DNA from 3 places in the Sphingobium yanoikuyae genome. Region 2 is predicted to be linked to each of the others. Evidence: predicted binding sites of a transcription regulator. Region 2 holds the regulator's gene; each other region holds the start of a gene.

Region 1 (3,266 bases), 220 kb from region 2:
TTCGGCAAGGGCTTCCCGGACGCAGCCAACATCCGGTAGCGCTGGCACAGTCGGACTTGTGCTTTCCAGGCGATGGCTTTGACTTCATCCGGCAGTCCCTCGACCCGGGCTCGATAGCGGCGTTCTTCCCGCGCTGGCAGTCGATAGGACCAGGCCGCCTCCACCAACATTGCTCGCGCTTCGCGGTTGCCGGTCTTCGTTATTGCGCCTCGGCGCGTCCGGGCACCACTCGACGCTTCAGACGGGACCAGCCCCAGCCAACCCATGAGCTGTTTTGGGGTATCGAACCGACCAAGGTCGCCTATTTCTGCAACTAAGGTGGCGGCGACAATCAAGCCGACACCCCGCAAGGCCTGCAGAGCCTGAACCAACGGCGCCAGCGACCAATAGGGCAATGCCTCCACCAGCATTGCATCCAGTCGGTCGCAGCGCTGCTGTGCTTCCTCGATCCGGCGGATGCTCTCGCCGAATACGAATTGCTGGTGAGGTGCATCAAACGCCTGCTCACCGAGCCAGCGCCAGTGCGCCTTGGTCCAATTGGATCGACCGGCGAACTTGCGCCCATGGCGCAGAAGGAAGCTCAACAACATCTGCCGGCCAGCAACCAAATCGTGTTTCGCCTGGCGTCGCCCACGAATCAGATCACGGATAGCCTCGTGTGCCTCGTCCGGGACCCAGATCGCCGTCAATTCACCAGACCGTAGCAATCGGGCGAGCGTCATCGCGTCACGTCGGTCGGTCTTTATCCGGTCCGCAGGTTTGCGCGGCATGACCGATGGCGCAATCACGCTACATTCCGCCCCCAGATCGACTAACTGACGATGAATTCCGTAGCCACAGCCGCCTGCTTCATAACAGAAATGCAGCGCGACATCCGGGCTGCTCAGTCGGGCCACCAGACGCCGGATCGAATCCTGCGTGTTGGGTATGGTCCCGTAGAACCGGATTTCTCCAGTCCGACCGTCATCGGCGAGCGCAACTGCAATCGTCTCTTTATGGACATCGAGACCGACAAACTTGCTGATCGACATTGTCCTTCTCCTTCCTGACAAGCTGAGCTTACGCCCCACCTGCCTCGAAGCGCGAGGCGAATGACGGTCATTGGGTCTAAGGATTCATACGCCTTGACGAATCCTCTGACTCACCGGAACATAAAGCGAACAAGTGAGTCGATGTTGCCCGATGTCCGCCCAACCGTCGTCCTTCGATCGGCCCTGCGCCGATCAGCTAGCCGCGCTCCGTGCGCAGCTCGCGCAGGCCCAAAGCCAGCGCGGACCGGTGCTGGCGTTCGGGATCGAGGCGCTCGATAGTCGGCTCGGGGCGGGCGGCATAGACGGCGCCGGCCTTCACGAAATCACCGCCGCATCGCCGACACTCGGCGACGATGCCGCCGCGACGTTGTTCGTCGCGGGTCTGGCGGCCCGGTTTGCCTCTGCGCCCGGTGCCAATGTCGCCTGGGCACTCACCCGCTTCGATCTCTACGCACCAGGCCTCGAACAGGCCGGGCTGCCGGCCGCCAAGCTGCTTTACCTGCAAGGCACAAACGAGACGATGGCACTCGCTCTCGCCGAGGATTCACTCCGTGACGGCAGTTTCGCCGTCGTGGTCGCCGAGGTGAAGGTCGCGGACCAGACCGCCACCCGACGGCTTCAGCTGGCAGCGGCGGATGGAGCCACGCCGATGTTGCTGCTCCGACGCTGGGCCAGGAGCAGCCGCGATCCGCTCGAACGTCCGTCCGCGGCGATGACGCGCTGGCGGGTTGGCTGCGCACCCTCGGTACCGTTGCCCGCGCCGGGCGTCGGGCGGGGCTGCTGGTCGGTCGAGCTGGTCCGGCAGCGGAACGGCAATCCCTTCTCTATTGTGCTGGAGGCTTGCGATGACACGGGTCGCCTCGCTCTACCTGCCCCAGCTCGCCATCGAGCGGCTGCGGCGGTCGGAGCGGCCAACCAGGCCGCTTGAGCCGGGCGCTGGTGCAGCGCCGCTCCCGTTACCGGTAGATGATGATCCCGGCGCCTGCTCGGTTCCGCGCGGCGGGGGTTGGCGCCCCGGCGCGCGCTGGGCCTGGGATGGCGGACTGAGCAAAGCCCAGGTCATTAGCCAAATGGCGCAACTGCCGGCCCACCAGCGTCCGCCTATGCGGATGCTGGGGCGCCGCTCTGAGCCGGTCGATCATCCCTTCAAGGCAATGCCGCCCGACGAGGGCGGGCGCGGCGCGGTGCCAATGCCCGTCATGGCTTTCCGGCATGACCGCCCGTCCGTTTTGATCGAGCGTGTCGGGCAGCGAGACCTGATACGCTCGGCGTGCCCAGTCGCGCTGTCGCTCGGCCTGACCCCGGGGATGGTGGCGGCGCACGCTCGGGCACTTGTCGCTGATCTCGACGTCCGGGATGCCGATCCGGATGGTGACAAGGCCTGGCTCGATCGGCTGGCGCTTCATGGCGTGACGCATTGGACGCCGACCGCAAGCGTGTCCGGCGGCGATGGCCTGTGGCTCGACCTTTCGGGGACGACCCATCTTTTCGGCGGTGAGGAGCGCTTTTGCCGCCGCCTGCTCCGCTTCCTGCAGCGGCTGGGCTTCACGGCGCGCGTCGCGATCGCCGGCACACCGGGTGCCGCGCACGCGCTGGCCCGCTATGGCGGCAGGGAAATCCTCATGCTCGATCCGGGCACGGAAGCGTCAGCGCTTGCCGAGTTGCCAGTTGCTGCGCTCCGGCTCGAAGCGGCGGCGCTGACGGCGGCGGCACGCTTCGGTCTGGAGCGGGTGGCGGATCTCATCCGGCTTCCGCGCGGTCCGATGGCAAAGCGGCTCGGCCTCGCGGCCGTCACCCGCCTTGACCAGGCGCTCGGCCATGTCGCCGAGCCAATCATCCCGGTGGTGCCGTTCGAGGCACCGCAAGTATCCCGTCGCCTGCTGGAGCCGATCGGAACGCCCGAGAGCATCACGCAAGTGATCGCCGATCTCGTCGATGACATGATCACAGTTCTTCGTGAGCGCGGCCTCGGCGTTCGCACCGCGCTGCTCCTGGCGGACCGGGTCGACGGCGAAGCCCAGCGGATCGTGATCGGCGCTTCGCGCGCAACGCGCGACGCAAAACACCTCAAGCGCATGTTCGGACTGAAGCTCGATCGGATGGAGCCCGGCCTCGGCATTGAGGCGATGCACCTGCTCGTGCCGCATAGCGAGCCGCTCGGCGCAAGCCCGGCAGGCTCGCTCATCGAGTCTGATGCAGCCGTGACGGACCTCGCACCAGCGATCGATCAGCTTG
Region 2 (3,266 bases):
GCAAGGGGGCGGTGCTGCGCTTTCGTGTGCGGCTGATGCCGCCCGCGCCGCCGAGCGTGCCGGGGGCGTTCGATTTTGCGCGACGCGCCTATTTCCAGGGGATCGGGGCGACCGGGCGGGCGCTGGCGCCGGTCGAGATGGTGGAGCAGGCGCGCGAGGGGCCGACGCTGCGGGCGCGGCTGTTCGATCATATCGGCGGGCAGGTGGCGGGCGCACCGGCGGGGATTGCGGTGGCGCTGGCGACCGGCGACCAGGGCGCGATTGCCGAGGCGGATGCCGAGGCGATGCGGCGCAGTGGCCTTGCCCATCTTCTGTCGATCAGCGGGCTGCATGTGACGGCGCTGATCGGGGCGGTGATATTCCTGCTGCTGCGCCTGCTGGCGCTGATCCCGCGCGCGGCGCTGGACTGGCCGCTGATGTTGATCGCGGCGGCCGGCGGCGCGCTGGCAGGGATCGGCTATACGCTGCTGACGGGCGCGGAGGTGCCGACGGTGCGATCCTGCATCGCGGCGCTGCTGGTGCTGGGCGGGCTGGCGCTGGGGCGCGAGGCGATCACCCTGCGGCTGGTCGCGACCGGGGCGCTGGTGGTGCTGGTCTTCTGGCCCGAGGCGCTGATCGGGCCGAGTTTCCAGATGAGCTTTGCCGCCGTGGTCGCGCTGGTGGCGCTGGGCGAGCATCGGCGGTTCAAGGGGTTCGCGATGGCGCGGGACGAGCCTTGGTTGCGCAAGGCCGGGCGAACGGTGGCGGCGATGCTGTTGACGGGGTTCGCCATCGAACTGGTGCTGGCGCCGATCGCGCTTTACCATTTTCACAAGGCAGGTTTGCTGGGCGCGGTAGCTAACCTCGTCGCGATCCCGCTCACCACCTTCGTCATCATGCCGCTGGAGGCGGTGGCGCTGGGCTTCGACCTCGTCGGGCTGGGTACGCCCTTCTGGTGGCTGACCGGCAAGGCGATCGCGCTGTTGCTGGCGGTGGCGCATGGCGTGGCGGCCAGCCCGATGGCGGTGATGCTGGCGCCGGCGGTGCCGGGCGGGTTGTTCGCGATCATCGTGGCGGGTGGTCTCTGGTGCCTGCTCTGGCGCAGTCGCTGGCGTTGGCTAGGGCTTGGGCCGGTGGCGGTCGGCCTGATCGGCATCACGCTGCTGGCGCCGCCCGATATCGTGGTGACCGGCGATGGGCGGCATGTCGCGGTGCGGACACCGGCGGGGACGATGGCGCTGCTGCGCGAGGGGGCGGGCGACTATGTCCGCGATGTGCTGAGCGAGAGCGCGGGCTATGACGGGACGCTGGAGGCGATCGCGACGATGAAGCAGGCGCGCTGTTCGACCGATCTGTGCGCGGTGACATTGCCACGGGGCGGGCGCGACTGGCATTTGCTGGTGACGCGCAATGCGATGCTGGTGGACCGGCCGGTGCTGGAGCGAGATTGCGCGGCGGCGGATATCGTCATCAGCGACCGGGGCCTGCCCTTTTGGTGCCGGCCGCGCTGGATGAAGATCGACCGCCGGCTGCTGTCGCGCACCGGCGGCCTGTCGATTGGCCTTGAAGGCGGCAAAGTTCACACCGTCCATCGGCCCGGCGACGCGCATCCGTGGATCGTGCGCCGCCGGCCCCGAACAGCCGGTCAGTTGTAGCGGCGTAGCAGGCCGGCGAGCTTGCCCTGGATGCGGACCTGGCGCGGATCATAGATCTGCGGTTCATAGGCGGCATTGGCGGGATCGAGCCGGACGCGCGATCCTTCGCGGCGGAAATATTTGAGCGTCGCTTCGGCGTCGTCGATCAGGGCGACGACGATCTGGCCCTCGCGCGCGACATCGGTGCGCTGGATCAGCGCGAAGTCGCCGTCGAGAATGCCGGCCTCCATCATCGAGTCCCCCGACACTTCGAGCGCATAATGATCGCCCGAGCCGAGCAAGGCGGCGGGGACGGAGAGCATGGTGTGGCTTTCCATCGCCTCGATCGGCACGCCGGCGGCGATGCGGCCGTGCAGCGGGATTTCGATCACGTCATTGGCGGCGGTCGGCAGCAGCACGGCGGGCGCCGATATCTTGGGCGTCGGAATGGCCGGCGCGGGCGCGCGGTGCATCGCATCGGGCAGCTTGAGCACTTCGAGCGCGCGGGCGCGATTGGGCAGGCGACGGATGAAGCCCCGTTCCTCCAGCGCATTGATCAGCCGGTGGATGCCGGACTTGGAGCGCAGGTCGAGCGCGTCCTTCATCTCCTCGAACGAAGGGGACACGCCGCCTTCTTCCAGCCGGGTCTGAATGAAGCTCAGCAATTCCTGCTGCTTGGGCGTCAACATCGGCGGTCCTCCATGGAACGAATGAAGAACGCATAGGAAACGGAAAGGGGCAAGTCAAGCGCGTTAAGCCATGCGCCGCTTTTGCCGGTCAGGCAGTCAGATAGTCAGGCGGTCAGGGGGATGATGTCGACCATGTCGCCGGCAATGGCGGGGGCTGAACCGGCCGGGCGGCGGATCAGGCAGTCGGCCAGCGCCATGGCGGCGGTGGCGGCGCTGTCCTGCGACGTGACCGAGACGATGCCGTCGGCGCCGCGATAGGCGCGCAGATAATCGTCGCGTTCCGCCGTCGCGCCGAGTGGGGCGGCAAGGCGGGCCTGCACGACCGGCGGCAGCGGCGCGCGCGATCCGGCGAGATGGCGGACCAGCGGGCAGAGGAAGAGGGTGCCGGTGACGAAAGCGGAGACCGGATTGCCCGGCAGGCCGAGGAAGGTGGCGTTCCCCAGGCGCCCGGCCATTAGCGGTTTGCCCGGCCGCATCGCGATCTTGTAGAAATCGAGCGTGCCGCCGGCGGCCGCAAAGGCGAGGCGGACATAGTCATGGTCGCCGACCGAGGCGCCGCCGGTCGAGACGATGATGTCGGCCTGTGCCGCCTGTTCCAGCGCCTGCGTCATGGCGGCGAGATCATCGGGCACGATGCCAAGGTCGATCACGTCGCAGGGCAGGGCGGCGAGCAGGGCGGCGAGCATCGGCGCGTTGGACGAGGGGAGATAGCCCGGCGGCGTCGGCGCGCCGGGGGGGACAAGTTCATTGCCGGTCGAGAGCAGGGCGATGCGGGGCCTGGCGCCGACGGGCAGGCTGCCATGGCCGCCAAGGACCGCAAGCGCGATCTGGCCCGGCGTGAGGCGGCTGCCGGCGCTGACCAGCAGCGTGTCGACGCGGAAATCCGAGCCGAGCGGGCGGACATGCCTGCCGGACGTCAATATGCCGTCATGCGCGGTCAGTTTGTCGCCATCGCGCGTGGCAT
Region 3 (3,266 bases), 2.6 Mb from region 2:
TGAACCGCCGCACGTGCCCAGGTCAGACCGGCGTCACTGGCAGGCGAGGCACTCGTCATAGTCGGTGGTCTCGCCGATCTCGAACTTGGGGGCGTCGATCGTGTTGTCCGCTTCCACGCCACCGGCAAAGCCAGCGCGCTGCACCGACTTGGAGCGCAGATAATAGAGCGACTTGATGCCCAGTTCCCAGGCGCGGAAGTGGAGCATCAGCAGATCCCACTTCTCGACATCGGCCGGGATGAACAGGTTCAGCGACTGGGCCTGATCGATATAGGGGGTGCGATCGGCCGCCAGTTCGAGCAGCCAGCGCTGGTCGATCTCGAAGCTGGTCTTGTACACATCCTTTTCTTCCTGGGTCAGGAAGTCGAGATGCTGGACCGAGCCGCCGCGTTCCAGGATCGAGTTCCATACGGCGCTCGAATCCTTGGCCTTTTCGACCAGCAGCTTTTCCAGATAGGGATTCTTCACCGCGAAGCTGCCCGAGAGCGTCTTGTGGGTGTAGATGTTCGCCGGGATCGGCTCGATACAGGCCGAGGTGCCGCCGCAGATGATCGAGATCGACGCGGTCGGCGCGATCGCCATCTTGCAGGAGAAGCGCTCCATAACGCCCTGGTCGGCGGCGTCGGGGCACGGCCCGCGCTCCTGCGCCAGCATCATCGACGCCTCGTTCACCTTGGCATTGATATGCTTGAAGATGCGCAGGTTCCACGACTTGGCCATGGCGCCTTCGAACGGAATGCCGCGTGCCTGCAGGAAGCTGTGGAAGCCCATGACGCCCAGGCCGACCGAGCGTTCGCGGCTGGCGCTATATTTGGCACGCGCCATTTCCGGCGGGGCGCGGTCGATATAGTCCTGCAGCACATTGTCGAGGAAGCGCATGATGTCTTCCGCGAAGGTCGGGTGATCCTTCCACTGATCCCAGGTTTCCAGGTTCATCGAGGAGAGGCAGCAGACCGCCGTGCGATCCTGGCCGAGATGGTCGCGACCCGTCGGCAGGGTGATTTCCGAGCAGAGGTTCGACGTCGAGACCTTGAGTCCCAGGTCGCGGTGATGCTTGGGCATCATCCGGTTCACCGTGTCGGAGAAGACGATATAGGGCTCGCCGGTGGCGAGGCGGACCTCGACCAGCTTCTGGAACAGCGCGCGGGCATTGACGGTGCCGCGCACCGACTGGTCCTTGGGGCTACGCAGGTTGAAATCACTGCCGTCGCGCACCGCTTCCATGAACTCGTCGGTCAGCAGCACGCCATGGTGCAGGTTGAGCGCCTTGCGGTTGAAGTCGCCGCTCGTCTTGCGGATTTCCAGGAACTCCTCGATCTCCGGGTGGGAGACGTCGAGATAGCAGGCGGCCGAGCCGCGACGCAGCGAGCCCTGGCTGATCGCCAAGGTCAGCGAATCCATCACGCGGACGAAGGGGATGATGCCGCTGGTCTTGCCATTGAGGCCAACCGGCTCACCGATGCCGCGCACGCTGCCCCAATAGGTGCCGATGCCGCCGCCGCGCGAGGCGAGCCAGACATTCTCGTTCCAGGTGTTGACGATGCCTTCCAGGCTGTCATCGACCGAGTTCAGATAGCAGCTGATCGGCAGGCCGCGGCCGGTGCCGCCGTTCGACAGCACGGGCGTCGCCGGCATGAACCAGAGCTTGGAGATATAGTCATAGACGCGCTGCGCATGATCGGCATCGTCCGAATAGGCGGCGGCGACGCGGGCGAACAGATCCTGATAGCTCTCGCCGGGCAGCAGATAGCGATCGTTCAGCGTATCCTTGCCGAATTCGGTCAGCAGCGCATCGCGCGACGAATCCGTCACGACATGAAAGCGACGCTCATGAATCTTGGACGACGCGGACTCGGTCGCCTTGCCCTTGGCAGCCTTGGGCTCGGCCTTGTCCACCAGATCCTCGATACGCTCGTCCATTACCGTCGCCACGTCGCCGTTTCCACCTTGTTCACTATCTCGAAAGTCCATGCGAGCCCCCGATTGTTCCTGTTCCGTTCGATTCGGTCCAGCAATGCCGGGGCGCACCCAGGCATCATAGCATGAACCCGATCGGGCCGGGACAGAAATGGGGTCAACCGATCCGATCGCAAGGACAAAAGCCCCGTATCGCCGGAAGCAGGTCCGACAATGCAATCACAATCTATTGGGTGACCCCCTTGGTCCCGATACCACAGATAGTGCCACAGCCCCGCCGACACGCAAGAGGGTAAATGACAGTTCGGGGACTCGGTTCATCGACGCCTGGATTCGCTTCGTCGCTGACGCGCCACCCCATAGCGCAGCGACGCGCGGACTTCCAAGGGCCTTGGAAAAGACAAGGGGGGCCCATGAAATTAAAAAATAAATTTGTCTTGCCACGCAAATGCGCGCGTCGCGCAATCGGCGACAAAATCATGACATGGGGGCAGAGGCGCGGACGCGACCACAATCTGTTGAATCGCTGCCTTTATCGTCCCCCTGCATATCACCGCGCGATACGCTATGATGATGGGAAGGCGGGCGAATCCATCCGCAGCGATCGGGAGGCAGGCATGATCCTCTATTACCATCCCCTCTCCTCCTATTGCTGGAAGGTGCTGATCGCCTTTCATGAAAATGGCACGCCCTTCACCCCGCGCATCCTGGAGGATGCGGCGGCGCTAGCCGAATGGCAGGTGCTCTGGCCGCTCGGCAAATTCCCCGTGCTGCACGACCCGGTGCGCGGCGCGACGATCGCGGAGGCAAGCATCATCGTCGAATATCTGGGCCGGCACGAACCCGGCACCTTCCGCCCGATCCCGGTCGATGGCGACGCGGCGATCGAGGTGCGGCTGATGGACCGGCTATTCGACAATTATGTGATGGGGCCGATGCAGGCGCTGGTCGCCGACCGGTTGCGGCCCGAGGAGGCGCGCGATCCCCATGGCGTGACGGCCAATGTGGCGGCGCTGCGCAGCATCTATGCATTGCTGGAGGATCGGCTGGCGGGGCGGAGCTGGGCGGCGGGCGATCATCTGTCGCTGGCCGACTGCGCGGCGGCGCCCTCGCTTTATTATGCCGACAGGATCGTGCCGCTGCGCGCCGGCCACCCGGTGCTGGGCGCCTATCTCGACCGGCTGGAGGCGCGGCCCAGCTTTGCCCGTGTGCTGCGCGACATGCAGCCCTGGTGGCAGAATTTTCCCTTTGCCGACGGGCCGCTTGCGTCCTGAACCGCAACCCTCTTCTGGACTCATCGTCTCAAAGGCCTATAGCCCCGCCTTGCAGGGACCTGCCGTGCAGAGGCG

What was found. Region 2 encodes LexA, which represses DNA repair genes until DNA is damaged. Its sites were predicted from a motif close to GTTCCNCNCTTGTTCT; they were not measured.
Region 1: HH800_RS12285 (ImuA family protein) is a predicted target of LexA. The motif match lies at 1,147-1,162, and genes of this name have one in related genera.
Region 3: HH800_RS23680 (ribonucleoside-diphosphate reductase subunit alpha) is a predicted target of LexA. The motif match lies at 1,939-1,954, and genes of this name have one in related genera.

Annotation. Positions count from the first base shown of each region.
Region 1 covers NZ_CP053021.1:2,489,735-2,493,000, forward strand. Annotated here, with positions in the region: gene HH800_RS12280 (IS110 family transposase) at 1-1,031, opposite strand, end outside; gene HH800_RS12285 (ImuA family protein) at 1,183-1,959, shown strand; gene HH800_RS12290 (DNA polymerase Y family protein) at 2,102-3,266, shown strand, end outside.
Region 2 covers NZ_CP053021.1:2,273,373-2,276,638, reverse strand. Annotated here, with positions in the region: gene HH800_RS11240 (ComEC/Rec2 family competence protein) at 1-1,634, shown strand, start outside; gene lexA (transcriptional repressor LexA) at 1,625-2,302, opposite strand; gene glp (gephyrin-like molybdotransferase Glp) at 2,407-3,266, opposite strand, start outside.
Region 3 covers NZ_CP053021.1:4,910,307-4,913,572, reverse strand. Annotated here, with positions in the region: gene HH800_RS23680 (ribonucleoside-diphosphate reductase subunit alpha) at 34-1,920, opposite strand; gene HH800_RS23675 (glutathione S-transferase family protein) at 2,535-3,191, shown strand.